DNA from 4 places in the Exiguobacterium sp. E17S genome. Region 3 is predicted to be linked to each of the others. Evidence: riboswitches for the same ligand, from Rfam matches in the RefSeq annotation. Region 3 holds a riboswitch; each other region holds the start of a gene.
The links. Region 3 has a riboswitch for thiamine pyrophosphate ahead of AC3B4V_RS11810 (ECF transporter S component). Riboswitches for the same ligand answer to the same signal wherever they lie in the genome.
Positions count from the first base shown of each region.

Region 1: linked by a shared signal. The riboswitch ahead of thiD (bifunctional hydroxymethylpyrimidine kinase/phosphomethylpyrimidine kinase) and the one ahead of AC3B4V_RS11810 (ECF transporter S component) in region 3 are both predicted to bind thiamine pyrophosphate.
Region 2: linked by a shared signal. The riboswitch ahead of AC3B4V_RS02620 (thiamine phosphate synthase) and the one ahead of AC3B4V_RS11810 (ECF transporter S component) in region 3 are both predicted to bind thiamine pyrophosphate.
Region 4: linked by a shared signal. The riboswitch ahead of tenA (thiaminase II) and the one ahead of AC3B4V_RS11810 (ECF transporter S component) in region 3 are both predicted to bind thiamine pyrophosphate.

Region 1 is NZ_JBYLRU010000005.1:35,998-40,209, reverse strand. Features, by position in the region: gene AC3B4V_RS13835 (peptidoglycan DD-metalloendopeptidase family protein) at 1-117, shown strand, start outside; gene AC3B4V_RS13830 (murein hydrolase activator EnvC family protein) at 323-1,600, shown strand; TPP riboswitch at 1,664-1,774, shown strand; gene thiD (bifunctional hydroxymethylpyrimidine kinase/phosphomethylpyrimidine kinase) at 1,890-2,693, shown strand; gene thiM (hydroxyethylthiazole kinase) at 2,674-3,441, shown strand; gene thiE (thiamine phosphate synthase) at 3,431-4,069, shown strand.
Region 2 is NZ_JBYLRU010000001.1:509,185-513,396, reverse strand. Features, by position in the region: gene AC3B4V_RS02635 (thiazole synthase) at 1-498, opposite strand, end outside; gene thiS (sulfur carrier protein ThiS) at 501-701, opposite strand; gene AC3B4V_RS02625 (FAD-dependent oxidoreductase) at 698-1,642, opposite strand; gene AC3B4V_RS02620 (thiamine phosphate synthase) at 1,639-2,232, opposite strand; TPP riboswitch at 2,315-2,417, opposite strand; gene nagZ (beta-N-acetylhexosaminidase) at 2,474-3,694, opposite strand; gene AC3B4V_RS02610 (OsmC family protein) at 3,691-4,116, opposite strand.
Region 3 is NZ_JBYLRU010000003.1:154,465-158,676, reverse strand. Features, by position in the region: gene AC3B4V_RS11820 (GNAT family N-acetyltransferase) at 1-707, shown strand, start outside; gene AC3B4V_RS11815 (50S ribosomal protein L25/general stress protein Ctc) at 953-1,630, shown strand; TPP riboswitch at 1,726-1,825, shown strand; gene AC3B4V_RS11810 (ECF transporter S component) at 1,925-2,497, shown strand; gene AC3B4V_RS11805 (ABC transporter ATP-binding protein) at 2,494-4,023, shown strand; gene AC3B4V_RS11800 (energy-coupling factor transporter transmembrane component T family protein) at 3,995-4,212, shown strand, end outside.
Region 4 is NZ_JBYLRU010000001.1:278,150-282,361, reverse strand. Features, by position in the region: gene AC3B4V_RS01450 (glycoside hydrolase family 3 protein) at 1-478, shown strand, start outside; gene AC3B4V_RS01445 (hypothetical protein) at 510-806, opposite strand; gene tenA (thiaminase II) at 858-1,553, opposite strand; TPP riboswitch at 1,627-1,733, opposite strand; gene AC3B4V_RS01435 (DUF1002 domain-containing protein) at 1,928-2,809, shown strand; gene abc-f (ribosomal protection-like ABC-F family protein) at 3,086-4,212, shown strand, end outside.

The sequences.
Region 1 (4,212 bases), on a different contig from region 3:
CGTGGTAGCACAGGAAACTCAACAGGTCCACACTTACACTTCGAAATTCACGTTGGTGGATACAGCTACAGTGCAACAGGTCCAGCTAACTCAGTCAATCCAATGTCGATGTTTTAATCGTAAAGAATCGTTGCATATGCAACGGTTCTTTTTTTTTTGTCATTTTCAAAAAACAAATCATATATTACAAAAAACCGTTTTCATTTGAAATGTAAATGAAATTTTTTTGAAACGATTACGGTGCTATAATCTATTTCAGATATGAGAGAAACTTGAATACTATAATAAAATATGAAAAAAACATAAGTGAGGAAAACGATATATGCTAAAAAAACTAATTTCTACCATTGTTTTAGGAGCATTACTTATAACAGGAACGCAACCGATCGCAGCAGCGACCATTAAAGAAAAAAAGGCTGAAAATGCCGCTGAACAACGTAAACTTGAAAAAGCGATCAAAAAACAAGAAGCTAAAATCTCAAAAGAGCAACGTCAAATCAATCAAATTGACGCAGCAATCAACGAAAAGATTTTCCAAGTCTCTGAAAAAAATAAACAAATCGAACAGTTGAACGTTCGAATCGATGAGTTAAAGGCAGACATCGTCCGTTACGAAGAAATGTTACAGAAACAGGAAGAACTACTCGGTGATCGTTTGCGTGTTTTCCAAGAGAACGATGGAAACTCGATTAAATGGGAAGAAGTCATTTTTGGATCGAAGGATTTAGGTGATTTATTCAGCCGTGTCATGGCGGGGAAAAAAATCGCTGAGCAAGACGATAAAATGATTTCGGATTACATCGCAACGCAACAAAAATTAGCAGAAGCAAAACAAGCGCTCGTTGAGAAAAAAGCGGAGCAAATGCAAGAAAAGAAAGTATTGCTTGAACAAAAGAAAGCGTTAAAGCTTCAAATGAAAGAACGTAGTGCCACGCTGAAGAAATTACGAAAAGGGAAGACGAAGTTCACGACAGAACTGTTAGACGCAAAAGAACTTCAAGCGACTCTCGAAGCGCAAGAACGTGCAATTGCGGCAGCGAAGGCAGCCGCTAAAGCAGCGGCTGAAAAAGCAGCAGCGGAGAAAGCGGCAGCCGAAAAAGCCGCTAAAGCGAATGCTCAAACAGCAAAACAAGTAGGTAAGAGTTCGGAGTCAACTGATTCTGTTGCCCCGCCCGTTGTTTCGAGTGGAGGGAAATTCGTTCGACCATCTTCTGGTGGAGTGTCGCAAGGATTCGGACCAGCAAGCGGCGCGAACGGTTATACGTTCCACAACGGTGTTGATTTCAGTGGTTCGGTCGGGTCTCCAATCGTCGCTGCAGCAGCTGGAACGGTCATTACAGCATCAGGTGGTGGACCTTACGGCAATCATGTCATGATTTCTCACTTCCTCGATGGACAAGTGTACACGACTGTCTACGCACATATGAGTTCATTATCGGTTCGTGCAGGACAAACGGTCTCTCAAGGTCAACAAGTCGGGACACTTGGTAGTACAGGGAATTCAACAGGACCACACTTACATTTCGAACTACATGTCGGAGGCTATCAATACAGTGCTTCTTCTCCTCTGAATGCAGTCAATCCATTGGCATATCTGTAATCAAAACGGGCTTCGGCTCGTTTTTTTTTCTTCTCTATGCTACAGTTAAGGCGAAACGAATACTTGAGCAACTAGGGGAGCTGGAGGAATCCGGCTGAGAGGAAAACCAATCTGTTTTCGACCCTATTACCTGAACTGGATAATACCAGCGTAGGAAAGTTGAGCCGAACGGATACCGGAATGCGTGTATAACGCTTTCGTATAGCGTCGACTGCTTTTTTACAGCGGTCGACGCTTTTTTTGTCGGTCACGACTCCCTTACATTGCTCGATGGGAAGGTGAAAAGAACATGAAACACGTACTGACGATTGCAGGATCCGACTCCGGTGGTGGAGCTGGGATTCAAGCAGATTTAAAAACATTTTCAGCTTTAGGCGTTTATGGAATGAGCGTCCTGACAGCCGTCACGGCGCAAAATACGTTGGGTGTTCAAGCGGTGGAAGAGTTATCCCCAGAAATCGTAGATGCCCAGTTAACGTCGATTTTTTCAGACATTCGTGTCGATGCGATCAAAATCGGAATGGTCTCGAATGCGCAGACGATTCGTGTCATTGCTACACATCTCCGCAAACAGACAGTTCCGATCATATTAGATCCCGTCATGGTCGCTAAAGGTGGTCATGCCCTATTGCGGACGGAAGCTGAACAAGCATTGATTTCAGAACTTCTGCCGCTTGCGACACTCGTTACACCGAATTTACCGGAAGCGGAGCGGTTAACAGGACGATCAGTGACCAATCTAGAGGAAATGCGACTGGCGATGCATCAATTGGCTACACAGACAGGGGCAGTATTACTAAAAGGTGGACATCTCTCAGGAGCTGCAACGGATTTGTTGTTTGATGGGGAAGTGGAACATCGTTTCACATCGGAACGGTTAGACAATCAACATACTCATGGAACTGGTTGTACCTTATCTGCAGCGATTGCAGCACGGATGGCGCTTGGAGAAGATTTAACAGATAGCGTAAGACAGGCAAAGAGCTATGTCACGGAGGCAATTCGTCATGGATTTGCTCTCGGACAAGGTATTGGACCGACACATCATTTTCACTCACTTTGGAGGGATACACATGTTTACGACTATTCTTGAACACAAACCACTCATTCACCATCTGACGAACACAGTTACGATCAACGACTGCGCGAACGTCACACTCGCTGTTGGAGCATCACCCGTCATGGCGGAAGACATTCGTGAAGTAGAAGAGATGGTTAGACTCGCGCAAGCTCTTGTCTTAAACATTGGTACGATCGATGCAGACATGCAAGCAGCTCAACGACTCGCAGCACGTGAAGCGGGACGTTTGAATGTCCCGATCGTTCTTGATCCAGTTGGAGCAGGGGCAACGACATTACGTACTGCCTTTTCTAAAGAACTCATTGATCTCGGGTGTACGGTCATTAAAGGAAATGCTTCTGAAATCAAGACGTTACTTGGGGAAGATGGGCGAACTAAGGGAGTCGATGCTGCGGGAGATGCAATGATGGATCGAGAAAGCATTCGTGCATTTGCTCGCAAACACCAATCTGTCCTCGTCGTGACAGGTCCGAACGACTACATCACGGATGGAACGCGTGAAATGGAATTACATGTAGGAACACCACGTTTGGGAGACATCACGGGTACGGGCTGCATGACGGCCTCCTTGATTGCGAGCTTCCTCGGTGCAGGATATACGACATTTGAGGCGGCTGTCCACGGGACATTCGTCATGGGAAAAGCAGGAGAACAAGCAGCCTCCGCGCAAGGTCTTGGTGATTTTAAACGAGAGTTGTTCAATGCCATCAGCCTCATGACGGTGCAAGATCTGGTGGAGGTGACAGAACGTGTCAATTGATTACTCCATCTATGCAGTGACGGATCGTCGGTACCATCCTGGAGTCGCGATCGAGACGGTCGTTGAGGAAGCCATTTTAGGTGGTGCAACGATCGTGCAATTACGGGAAAAAACAGCGCAAGGAAAGGAATTCTTCGATCAGGCAGTTCGGTTGAAAGCACTCACGGATCGACACGACATTCCTTTGATCATCAATGATCGGATTGATATCGCGTTACTCGTCGGAGCAGGTTTGCATATCGGACAAGAAGACATTCCTTTAACCGCAGCACGTCGCCTTTTACCAGATGCCGTGATTGGTGTGTCGGTAGCAACCGTTGCACAAGCGATTGAAGCAGAACGAGACGGAGCATCTTATTTAGGCGTGGGGTCTCTATTTGCGACGTCATCCAAAGCGGACGCTGATTCCATGTCGCATACGATGCTTCAGGCGATTCGGGAAGCTGTACGATTACCTCTAATCGGTATTGGTGGAATCACAGCAACGAATGTCTCCTCTCTGCCCATCCCGTTGGAAGGGTATGCCGTCATCTCAGAAATTTTCGCTAAAGAAGATCGGCAACTCGCTGCGCAGCAAATGACAGATGCTGTGCGTGAATGGCATCAATCACTTCAGAACAGGGTATAATCCGTTCAGAGGTGATTGTATTGAAATGGCAGACGATCCGTTTTCGCGGCTATTGGATTCGATATCGGTTAGAACCACAAATCATTCGAGTCGATAATCAGGGGATCTACCATCTAGGAAAAGTCTTATTTCCACATCCTAAT
Region 2 (4,212 bases), on a different contig from region 3:
AAGTGGGTTGAGAATGCCTTGCCCGGAACCAATCGGTGACGCTGCCGGCATGATGGCGTGACAACCGAGTTCCTCGAGTCGCCGTGCAAGGACGACATCGTCCGACGTATACGGTAAGACGATGAAACCTTCTTTGAGTAATTCTTCAGAAGCCCGTAACGTCTCGATCGGATCAGGTAGTAACGTCTTGTCGCAACCGATCACTTCGACCTTCACCATGTCGCACATACCGGATGCCCGCGCAAGCTTCGCAAGCCGAACAGCTTCCTCCGCCGTCTTCGCACCGGCCGTGTTCGGCAGTAAATCGTACTTCGCTAAATCAAGCGCCTCCAAGAAATTCGCTTGTTGTTTGTCGAAAATATCGAGCCGACGGACGGCGAACGTCAAGATTTGTGAAGCGGACGCATCAATTGCTTCCTGCTGTACGGTAGCATCCGTATATTTCCCTGTTCCGAGTAATAATCGTGATTCAAATGTCTTTTCTCCAATTTTCAGCATGTTTATCCTCCTCCTACGAAATGAACGATTTCAAATGTGTCATTGTCCCGAACGACTGTCTGACCGTACGCCATGCGATCGATGATTTGTCGATTCTGTTCGACGATGACGAGCTTTTCTCCTAAGCCGAGTTGCGTGAGCATGTCCTCGATCGTTTCAATCTGATCGATCGTGTGGTCATTGCCGTTAATCGTAATGTTCATCGGACTTCCTCCTTCTGAATCAACCGTAATGTATTTACCAAGACTTCCGCTGTCGCCGGTGCGAGTAATATGCCATGCCGATGATGCCCCGTCGCTAGGAAGATCCGACGGGATGAATCGGCGACTCCGATATATGGCAAGCCGGACACCGTTTGTGGCCGTACACCGGACCAGACTTCTTCGATGACCGCGTCACGAATCGGTGGATACAGTCGTTCTGCTGCTTGAAGCAATGACGTGACCCCTGCGACACTGACACCGACCGTCTCGTCGTGCGGCAGTTCGGTCGCACCGATCAAAATCCGACCGTCTGCTTTTGGCACAAGGTAGACAGCGTCGTCAAACAGAATCGAGCGTAACGGCTGACCCGCGAGACGGACGGCGAGACATTCCCCTTTGACCCCATATGTCGCGATCGAAATGCCGGCTGTATCGAGCAAGGCTTGCGAACCCCGTCCGGCAGCGACCGTCACTGTTCGTCCAGTCCAGATTCCCGCATTCGATTCGATCCTAATGAAGTCATCGTTCTCTTCGATGCGTGTGACATCTACCTGTTCTTCAATCGATATGCCACGTGCGTGTAAGGCATACATCAATGCAGTCGTCAGTCGTCGTGGATCGATTTGACCGACAGCCGGAAACAGATGCTCGCGTCCTTTACGTTTTAACAAAAACGGTTGTTCCCGGTATCCACAATCGATGCCTGTTTCTCGCTCGAGACGACGTGCAAGCAGCGGATACAGACGACGACTTCGCGCGGCAAGTGCATGCAATTCCTCTCTGAGCTCGATGTCCGTCGCAAGCATCCCGGCAGCCGCGCGACTCGTTCCTTGTCCACCTGCTCCGCGTTCTAAGACGACGACGGATTCATTCTGACAGGCGAGACTGTAAGCAAGCGTCAAACCGATGACTCCACCACCGATGATGATGTGATCCGTCATACCCGTACCCCCTGATAACGCTTGACGGCAGCGAGTGGATCCGCTTGACCGAGAATACCCGATAATACAGCGATTCCGGTTGCACCGGTCGCTGCGATTTCAGGCATGCGTTCTGGTGTAATCCCACCAATTGCAATGACTGGTTTCGTCGTGAAGGTGACGACTTGCTTCAAGGCGTCAATCCCTCGTGGTGGCACGTCCGGCTTCGACGCTGTCGGATAAATATGACCGTACAGCAGTCGGTCGGCTCCTTCCGCTTCTGCTGCCAGTGCCTCTGCCAGTGAATGGACCGATTTCCCGATGACGAGATTCGGAAAATGACGTCGCACATCGCGGACACGCAAGGAACGGCGCGTCAGCTGCACACCGATGCCTGCGACATGGGCGACGTCGACCCGGTCATGAACCGTTAACTGTTCAGGCGAATAACCGTGCGTAAGGAGTGCTTCAATCAGATCAAGTAATTCTGCCGCCGATAAGTTCGGTTCACGTAGATGCAGCTGATCCGTATAGGGTTGAAGGGATTGAAAGGTCTTTATTTCGTCAAGCGGATTAATGGATCCCGTCGAAATCAGATGTAAACGCATCATGTTCTTCCTTTCCATACGAAAAAGGACCACTCCCGATGTTGAAGGGAGTGGTCCGAAAATGCGCTGAAGCGCTAAGGATATCTAGGGTTTCGAGCCACTTCCCTCCGCTAGTACGAACTAGATCAGGTTCAAAGGGTCCGGATACTTCCGTCTCAGTCTGCTGGGAGACTCCCCTAGTGTCTTTTCGTGTTTAATTGGCTTGCCCCATTAGTCTAGCATGAGTCACTTTGCTTCGCTAGTCCTAGTTGAGCGCTTCCACTTGCTGAATCAGCTCCGATTTCGTCGGTCGCTGTTGCTCTTGGCTGTCGGCATACGTCTGCTTTAGCTTCAAGATGCGCATTACTTTAGCATCGAGCATCTCCGGCGTCAGCGTTTTGTCTTTGACGGCTTGCATCACTTCAGCATGAACTTTTGCGTAAGCACCTGCCTCTGAAAACATCGCCATATCAGCTCCGTTGACGAGCGACTGACGTGCCGCTTCTGCGAGACCATATTGTTTCGTGATCGCCCCCATGACGAGATCATCTGTGATGATGACACCGTTGAATCCGAGTTGCTGACGCAAGAGGTCAGTCAAGATCGGCTTTGAGAGCGAGGACGGATTCGTATCGTCATACGCGGGATAGAGAATATGGGCGACCATCACCATCTCGGCGCCCTCTTGAATCGCTTCTTGGAACGGTAACAGTTCCGTCCGCTTCAATTCTTCCTTTGATGCCGTCACTTTCGGTAGCCCGACATGGGAATCGACACTCGTATTGCCGTGACCGGGAAAATGTTTGACGACTGGAATCGTTCCCGTCTCCTGCATCCCGTGCATCAGGGCCGTACCAAGCGTCGCGACGGTATTCGGATCAGCACTTAACGCACGGTCGCCGATGATCGGATTGTTCGGATTACTGTTGACGTCAAGGACCGGCGCGAAGTCCATGTTGAAGCCATAAAAACGTGACAAATGTCCGAGCGTACGTCCGACGTCTTCCATTTTCACTTCATCTGCTCCTTGCGCCATCCGTTGACTCGTCGGTAGACGTAATCGTTGATCCGGTACCCGGCTGACGCGTCCGCCTTCTTCATCAATCCCGACGAACGCATACGGTTTTTGGTTCGTCTCTTGAATCGCACGCGTGAACGTCAAGAGTTGCTCTTCCGACGTAATGTTTCCGCCGAGCAATAAGACCCCGCCAATCGCATGCGTCTGTAACAATTTCCGGTCAGCTGCTGAAAGTTCCGTGCCGGCGACTCCGATGTAGAGCAGTTGATCGATCTTTTCTGACGTCGACATCGTTTTAAGTTGCTGCTTTAATCGTGCTTGTTGTCGTTCCTCTTTCGTTGGTTCAGGTTTCGGTTTCTTTTCTTCTATCGGTTGCTTCGTTTCCGGTTGCGATGGTTTCGTTGGTTCCGTCGTCTCCTGCGCACACCCTGCAAGCAACAGACAACCGATTAGTACGGTTTTCTTCACAAAGGATCCTCGCTTCGCACACCATTGATCGAATAATAAACGGAAATCTCAGCGTTCAGGGATTGCGAGACCGAACAATATTTATCCTTTGATAACGAGATGGCGCGACGGACCTTATCTTCCGGGAGATCACCTTCGAGCCGGTAATGAATCGAGATCGACGTGAAACGCCGCGGATGGTCCTCTGCCCGTTCTCCTTCGATATCCATTTCGAAATGGGTGATCGTCAAGCGCATCTTCTCTAAAATCGAGACGATATCAATTCCAGTACAGCCGGCAACGGCATGTAGCAGCAGTTCAGTCGGTCGTGGCGCTTGGTTTTCACCACCGTTCTCTGGTGCTGCGTCCATCGCCAGATGATGCCCTGATTCCGTCTGTCCACTAAACCCCATCTGTTTGTTCCATGTCACTGTCGCTTGCATCGTTTCCACTCCTTTATAAGTAGTCTTCTTCTGTAGTATACGCAAAAAACAGCAAGCCTGGAAATTCACACGCTATTTCGAATAATGGTTCTTTTC
Region 3 (4,212 bases):
TCTGGTTGACGCACTGTGAGACGTCAACGGGCGTCCTCTACGATTTCGATGCGGTAAAAGTGCTATTAGATCAACGAACCGCACTCATCGTCGATGCGATCAGCGCCGTCGGAACCGGACGTTTCTCATACGCTGGTTGCAAATTCGTCACGACCGTCTCCGGAAAAGCAATTGGTGGTTTACCGGGTCTTGCGTTCATCGGTCATACAGACAGCATCCTACCTTCTCCACGAATTCCACGTTATCTGGATCTCGGACTCTATGCGGAAGGCGTCGCCTTTTCCGGCTCATCGAACTTGTTGCTTGCTTGTCAGGCAGCGCTCGATGCCCTTGATCTCGATCAAGCCGCCATCAAGATGACTTATCTCGAACAGGCCGTTCGGGCGACTGGTTTCAACCTGCTTGCGACGCAAGAAGCACAAGCGCCGGGAATTCTGACGATCGTCCATCCGTCGGCAACCGCTTTAGGAGACGCTCTCCGGATCCAGGGCTATCATGTTCAATATGAAAGCGACTATCTCGTCCATAATCAATGGCTCCAAATCTCAACGATGGGACAGACGACGATGCGGCACATCGAACGTCTCATCCGTGTATTAGTCCGTGAAAACCAACGCATCACCATAAAAAATGAAAAAATGAAAGACCTCTTAACCCTTGATTTCAAGCGGTTTGGAGGTCTTTCGACTTTAAAAAATAAAAAATAGAGGTTTAAGGATTTAAAACATAGGGGTATAAACTCACTAGCACCGCATCAAACCGGTGACTTACTCACACATGTTTCTCAATATCAGCGTAATGACCTGGGAGAGAAATGCAAAGTCACGAAAGCGTCAGATTCAAAAGAGTCTGAAACCGATTGTCTTAGCATGTTTCATATTGTTCAGGACTTGTCCTGCTCCTACATTCATTACCTTTTGAGGGCTATACCAAATTCAAGGGGGAAATGAACATGTCAGTTAAATTAACAGCCGAAAAACGCGAGGTACGTCCACGCTCACTCCGTAAACAATTACGTCATGAAGGAAAAGCTCTTGGTGTCGTGTATGGTTACAAAGTGGAAAGTACACCAATCGCATTTGAAGAAAAAGAATTGCTTAAAATCGTTCGAGAAAACGGTGAGAACGTCTTGATTTCACTGAAACTCGACGGTAAAAATATTAACGTCTTGATCAACCGTCGTGATATGGATGTCTTCACACCAACTGTCGATCACGTTGAATTCATCGCCGTTAAAATGGATGAAGAGACAGAAGTCGAAGCAGACGTCGTACTCGTCGGGGAAGCAGCTGGCGCGAAAGTCGGTGGATTCCTATCACAGACACTCTTTAAAGTAACAGTCGCAGCAACACCAGATAAATTACCAGAGAACGTCGAAGTCGACGTCACAAACCTCGAAATCGGCGATTCAATCTCTGTAGCTGATCTTCCGGAACAAAAAGATTTCCGTATCGTCACAGAAGGCGACATTCAAGTCGCAGCTGTCGTCGAATCAACGCTCGAACAAGAGCTTGAGGAAATCGAAGAAGCAGAAGCTGAGGCACAAGCGGAAGCTGGCGAAGACAACGAAGCGGAAGCTACGGAAGAGTCTTCAGAAGAAGCAAAAGAAGAGAACGAAGATAACAAATAAGTCGTTTATCGATACGCCCTTCGTGGCGTATCGTTTTTTTGTGTCTTGACAATAGACAGAAGATTGCCTAAAGTGAACAGCGTATCATCTATTACCATATCCACTAGGGGAGCCCATTTGGCTGAGACGATTCACTTCGGACCCTTCGAACCTGATCTAGTTCATACTAGCGTAGGAAAGTGGAGCGATCACATCCAATGACTCCTGCTGCGCGCAGTTTTTCTGAGGACCGCTCTCTTTTTACGGAGGGCGGTCTTTTTTGGTGTCTCCCCCACTTAAAGGAGGACGAACACGATGCAACACTGGAAAATGAAAGAAATCATGGTCATGATGATGCTCGCCGTCGCTTGCGGCGTCATCTATCTCGGTTGGTCAACACTCTGGTTACCGATGTCTGCAATCTTCGGACCAGTCGGTGCCAACTGGATGTTTGGGATCTGGATCATCGCGAGCCCGCTCGTCGCAGCAATCATTCAAAAACCAGGTGCTGCTCTCATCGCGGAAATCGTCGCGGCAGCCGTCGAGCTGTTCACGGGTAGTCACTTTGGTTTATCGGCTCTTCTCATCGGGGTCTGCCAAGGGCTTGGTGCGGAACTCGTCTTTGCGATGACGCGTTATCACCGTTATGACACCTGGACATTGATGTTATCGGGTGTTGGAGCCGCAATTGGTAGCATTGTCTATAGTTTGATCGCGAACGGATTCGGTTACTACACGACGACGACGTTGCTTGCGACAACAGGTTTACAATTGATCAGTGGTGCATTACTCGGCGGTTTGCTTGCAGCGATTCTCGTCCGTCGCCTTGTTGCGACCGGTGTCTTGAACGGGTTTGCGGCAGGACGTGCGAAACGGGAAGTCGCATGATTACTGTCGACGATCTCAGCATCCGCTATCCGGGTCAGATGAAATCGGTGCTCGATCATGTATCGCTGACGATCGAACAAGGAACGACCCTTTTGCTTGGACGCAGTGGGAGTGGCAAGACGACACTGCTTCATGCCCTAGCCGGACTGACACCGGAGACGATTGAAGTCGAACAGACTGGTACCGTTACCCGGTCCGGTTCGGTCGGAGTCTTATTTCAAAATCCAGAAGAACAATTCTGCATGGAAACGATCGGACGCGAAATCGCTTTTAGTTTAGAAAACCGGTCGATTCCACGTGCGGAGATGGAGGAACGAATTGAACGCTTACTTGCACTCGTCGGTCTCCCTCTCCCCTTCTCGACACCGATCGCGAGTCTATCCGGGGGGATGAAACAGCGCCTCGCGCTCGCCGCGGTCCTAGCGCTCGAGCCGGCGATCTTATTACTCGATGAACCAACAGCCCAGATTGATCCAATCGGACAACACGAGCTGATGGCGTTGATCTTTCGGATTCAGAAAGAACACGATTTAACGATCGTCTTGATCGAGCACCAACTCGATGTCTGTTTACCGTACATCGATCAGGTTGTCTTACTTGAGAACGGAACGATTACTGCGACGGCGCATCCGCAGGATTTGTTCTCGCAGGCTTATACAGAGCTTCAATCGAAAGGCATCGCTGTTCCTTCTTTGTATCCGTACACGTTAGAGACGCTACCCATAGATGGACCACAAGCAGCGCGACTTCACGTGCTTCCTCCAGTCGCTACAGCCGGCATTCCCTTGTTGCACGTCGCTGCATTATCGACGAAAGCCCCTTACCCGCTGACCGATGCGACATTTTCCCTGCAGACAGGAGAATGGGTGATGCTGCTCGGAGCAAACGGCTCCGGGAAAAGTACATTACTTGCAACACTCGGTCGGTTGCTCTCGCATCAAGGAACATATCGGTTCCAGGAACGTCCGGCTCAGCGTTACTCCCGGCGACGCTTTTATGAGCACGTCGGCTATGTCTTCCAACAACCGGATCTGCAGTTTCTCAAACTGACGGTCGAAGCAGAAATCGACTGGAGTCACCGGGCAGCGACGAGTGACGAGCGCACAACATTACTCGAACGGCTGGAACTCGCATCCGTCAAACAGCAGTCACCGCTTGCGCTTAGTACAGGGCAACAACGACGACTCAGCGTTGCGACGATGCTAGGGCAGACGAAGGATTTGTTGTTGCTCGATGAACCGACGTTCGGACAGGATGGATTGACGACACGGCGGCTCATGGAACAGTTGTTGACGGAACAACAAAACGGAACGACGCTCGTCATGGCAACACACGATATGGAACTCGTCGCCCGATACGCGGATCGTGTCCTCGTCATGGAGCAAGGGCGGATTGCTTTTGACGGACGTCCGAGCGAGTTATTCGCTGACGTTCCGTTACTCGAACGCTGTCAGCTGCAACGTCCACTTTCTTACCAATTCCAGGAGGTGAAGCGCCATGCAGACGAACGCGTCACCGTTCGCTAAACTCAATCCTGTCATCAAGGGGAGCGGATTGTTTTTGATCATGTTTGCCTTAATTGCAACGAACGACTGGATCAAGACGTTGGTGTTCCTGAGTTTTGCTATCGCCTTGCTACTCCTCTCCGGATGGAGTCCTGTCGATTTCTTGAAACGGCTCGCACCTTACAGTCTATTATTCTTATTGACGTTCTG
Region 4 (4,212 bases), on a different contig from region 3:
CGTGACGACAGCGAATTACTCGGCTACTACGCTACCGCTCGACCAAAACCCGACATTACGGGCGCAACTCGATGCAGCAGATTACATCATCGTCGGTTCCAACGTCAACACGAGTGCTAAACTACTCCCTACTGCACCAGAACAAGCGATTCCGGCTTCGATCTTCCGCTATGCGAAACAAACGGATACACCATCCGTCCTGCTCAGTCTCCGTAACCCATACGATGTCGCCGTTCAACCGGACGCACCGGCACACGTCCTCGTCTATGGTTTCAAAGGCGACCCGAACGGACCAGACTCCGAAGCAGGCAATCTGAAATCAGCGGGACCGAACCTGCCTGCAGGTATCCGAGCAATCTTCGGAACGTTCAAACCGCAAGGCACTTTACCGGTTGATGTGCCGGTCTTTCAGAACGGTGTCTTTACCGATCAACTGCATCTCGAATTCGGTGACGGCTTTAAAAACTGGAAAAAATGATGACGTGATACACCAAAAGACCGAAGCTCCTTTACAGGATGCCTCGGTCTTTTAACGATTGATACGGATATTCAGCTTCTTCTTTCGCACGATGGTAAACGCGGTATAACCAATAAGTCAGTAGTGCATAGACGACGATGACAAGAACAGCAGAAATGTAGCTCCCCATGCTATACGCTACCTTAAAGTTACGTGTCGAAGCGGATATACCGGATAACACGATTAATATCGGAATGATGTATCCAATAAATCTTACTTTGACTCTACCAAGCATTCGTTGTACAGCATATGCTGCACTGATCACAAGTGCGATCACGACGATTTCCATTCCAATCCCTACTCTCACTAAATGGTATTCCTAATTCTACCATCTAGCGATTCAAGAAGATACCGCTCGTGCTGGAATCGTTTCGTAAACTGACGCAAACGTCTCTTCCGTCCACCCCATATGCCAGAAGAGTAACTCATAGTAACAACTCGTCACGAAATGACGTTTCATTCGCTCGCGTTCCGCTGGGCTCGCTTGCTCCGCCAGCGCATCAAGCCGTGCAATCTGTTCAAAGACGACCTTTTCGAACCATTCCGAGCTATACGTGTCGATCCATTGCTGATAGATTTTTTCTTCCGGTGTACACGTCAGTAATTGTTGCCCGATTTCATAATACAACCAGTAACATGGCAAGATGGCAGCAATCGTCTCACCAAGCGTTCCTTCACTCGCATGATGCATGTGCGAGACGTACGCATATGCTGTCGGTGCCGGTTCAAATGCTTCAAGGTCTGCTGCCGTAATACCGAGCGGCTTAAAAAATGATTGATGTAAGCTCAGTTCTGCCTCGTAAGTCGAAGTAGCATGTTCGGCAAGTGTCGCGATCGTCGCGAAGTCGTCCGCTTTTGACGCTGCCTTCGCTTGAATCTTCGCAAAGTGTTTTAAGTAATAGGCATCCTGCATGACATAATGCCGAAATTTCGAGAGTGGTAACGTCCCCTCCCCGATTCCTTGAACGAATGGGTGCGTAAAACTACTGTTCCAATACGCTTGTGCCGCTTGTTTGATTTCTTGTGTGAATGTCATGATCTCATCCTCCTCGTTTAGTATGAAACGAAAAAACACCACCCCGAAACACACGGGCATGGCGCAAGAAGAACAAGACTTGACGCCACTTCCCTCCGTAAGTACGAACTTAATCAGGTTCAAAGGGTCCGAACGTCTTCGTTCGTCTCAGTCAGCCTACCGACTCCCCTAGTGGTCATTATTCGATTCCCATCCACTATAGCATGCTGAAAATGGAAGTCAAGTTGTCCTCTTTTCGCTATACTATGGAGTGTCAGAAGACGGATGCCGTCTCCATCTACAGACCGATTCCGAACTTCTTTCGTTCTCGTACACTAACTTTAGTACCTGATACTATAATTTATTCTGTTACTTACAAATTGGAGGATTTCATTATGCATACACCAACAAAAATCATGGCATCAGCCGTTATCGCTTCTGCTTTATTACTCCCAACAGCCGTATCCGCCGAACAAGTCGTCGATAAGACGATCGTCACACTCGGGGAGTCACTCGGCGCAAAGGATAAAGCATGGGTGCTTTCACGTCTCAATGCACCGGAAGGCATCACGCCGATCATCGCAACCTCTGCTGACGAAGAAAAATATCTCGGGAAAAACATTCCACAGTCGCAAAAAGGTGGCAACATGTATTCGTCGGCTAAAATCGAACTGACGGAAAAAGGAGATGGACTTTCCGTCTCGACGGAGAACATCACATGGGTGACGAAGGATATGTATCTCAACGCTCTCGTCACAGCGGGTGTCAAAGATGCCGACATCACGATCACTTCTCCCTACAAGGTGACCGGGACATCGGCACTGACAGGAATCATGAAAGCGTACGATCAAACTTCCGCTGAGACGGGAATTAAGTTAAGTGACGAACGCAAGGATTTAGCACAGCAAGAATTATCGGTCACATCAGACGTCGGAAAAACGGTCGGCACGGATAAAGTCGCTGACTTAATGAATGAGATCAAGGCTGAGATCGCCAATCAAAAACCGGAAACCAAAGTCGAGATCGAAAACCTGATTGTCCAAGTCATTCAAAACAACAATATCCAGTTGTCTGACGCACAAATGGACCGGTTGACGAATCTATTCAATCAAATGGAGCAAGCGAACATCAACTGGGGACAAATCGAGAGTGGATTGAAAAATGCGGGACAAGACATCCACGCGTTCGCAACTTCAGAAGAAACGAAAGGATTTTTCGCTAAATTATTTGATGGACTCAGTGACTTCTTCAGTTCAATCGCGGGTGTGTTCAAATAATTCAGACTTCCGTAACTGACAAAAAAATAGTAAACTAGATGTATCTGAAACGAAAGGTGGTGTGAAAAGATGGACTTTGCCGCGTGCAAACACTGGTTGATGGAACAATTGTATCTGTTGCGCGCGATTTTTCATGAAATGGCGTTCTAAGGCACCCGTCTGTCCTTTTTTAAGAACTTCATGAATGAAAAATACTGCAAAGCGCATCTTTCACACGTGATGGAGAGTGCTATTTGCGCTCTCCTTTTTTGATGCGCGCGAAAGGATCAATTGAATATGATGATTTGCGACATTCAACACCTGACAAAACAATTCGGAGGCGAGACGATCTTAGCGGATGTTTCCCTCTTCTTAAACGAACACGACCGTGTCGGTCTGATTGGACGAAACGGGAGTGGTAAGACGACATTACTCCGCTTGCTTGCTCGCCTTGAGCAACCGGACGGTGGTGTCATCTATCAAAAGAGCGGTTTGACGATCGGCTATTTGGAACAACTTCCTGTATATAGTGAGACGATGACCGGACTCGACGTCCTTTGGACAGCGTTTGAAGACATCCTCGCGATCCGTTCTCGGATGCAGCAGTTGGAGCAAATGATGGCGACAGCACCAGAGAATCTTGATGCGTTACTTGCACGATATGCGGAAGCGACGAATGCGTTCGAACAAAAGGATGGCTATCTACTCGACTCGAAAATCGAACGCATGGTGAACGGGTTACACCTTCGTCCGTTACTCACTCGTCCTTTCCACCAGTTGAGCGGTGGTGAACAGACGAAGATTTGTCTCGGTCGCATGTTACTCATGGAGCCAAATCTGCTCATTCTTGACGAACCGACGAACCATCTTGATTTAGCTGCCGTGGAATGGCTGGAGCAGTTCTTACGGGACTACACAGGAACCATCCTGCTCGTCTCTCACGACCGGGTCTTCTTAGACGCCGTCGTCACCTCGATCGTTGAACTCGAGGACGGTGAACTGACAACCTATATAGGGAATTACAGCGCGTTCGTCGTCGAACGAGAACGTCGCTTGATGGAACAGTTCCACGCCTACCAAGAGCAACAGAAAAAAATAAAGAAAATGAAGGAAGCGATTCGTCGACTCCGGCAATGGGCAAACGAAGCGTCTCCACCGAGTGAGAAATTATTCCGTAAAGCAAAATCGATGGAACGGGCACTCGAGCGGATCGAACGGATTAAACGACCACAACTCGAAGCCAAAACCGCTGATGTCTCCTTCTCTTCCACTGATCACTCGAGCCAAGTCGTCTTTCGCGCTGAAGAACTCTCGTTTGCTTATGGAACCCGTCACATTTTTGATGACGTCTCGTTCGAGATCATGGCACAGGATCGGATCGCGATCGTCGGAACGAATGGGAGCGGGAAATCGACGTTGCTCTC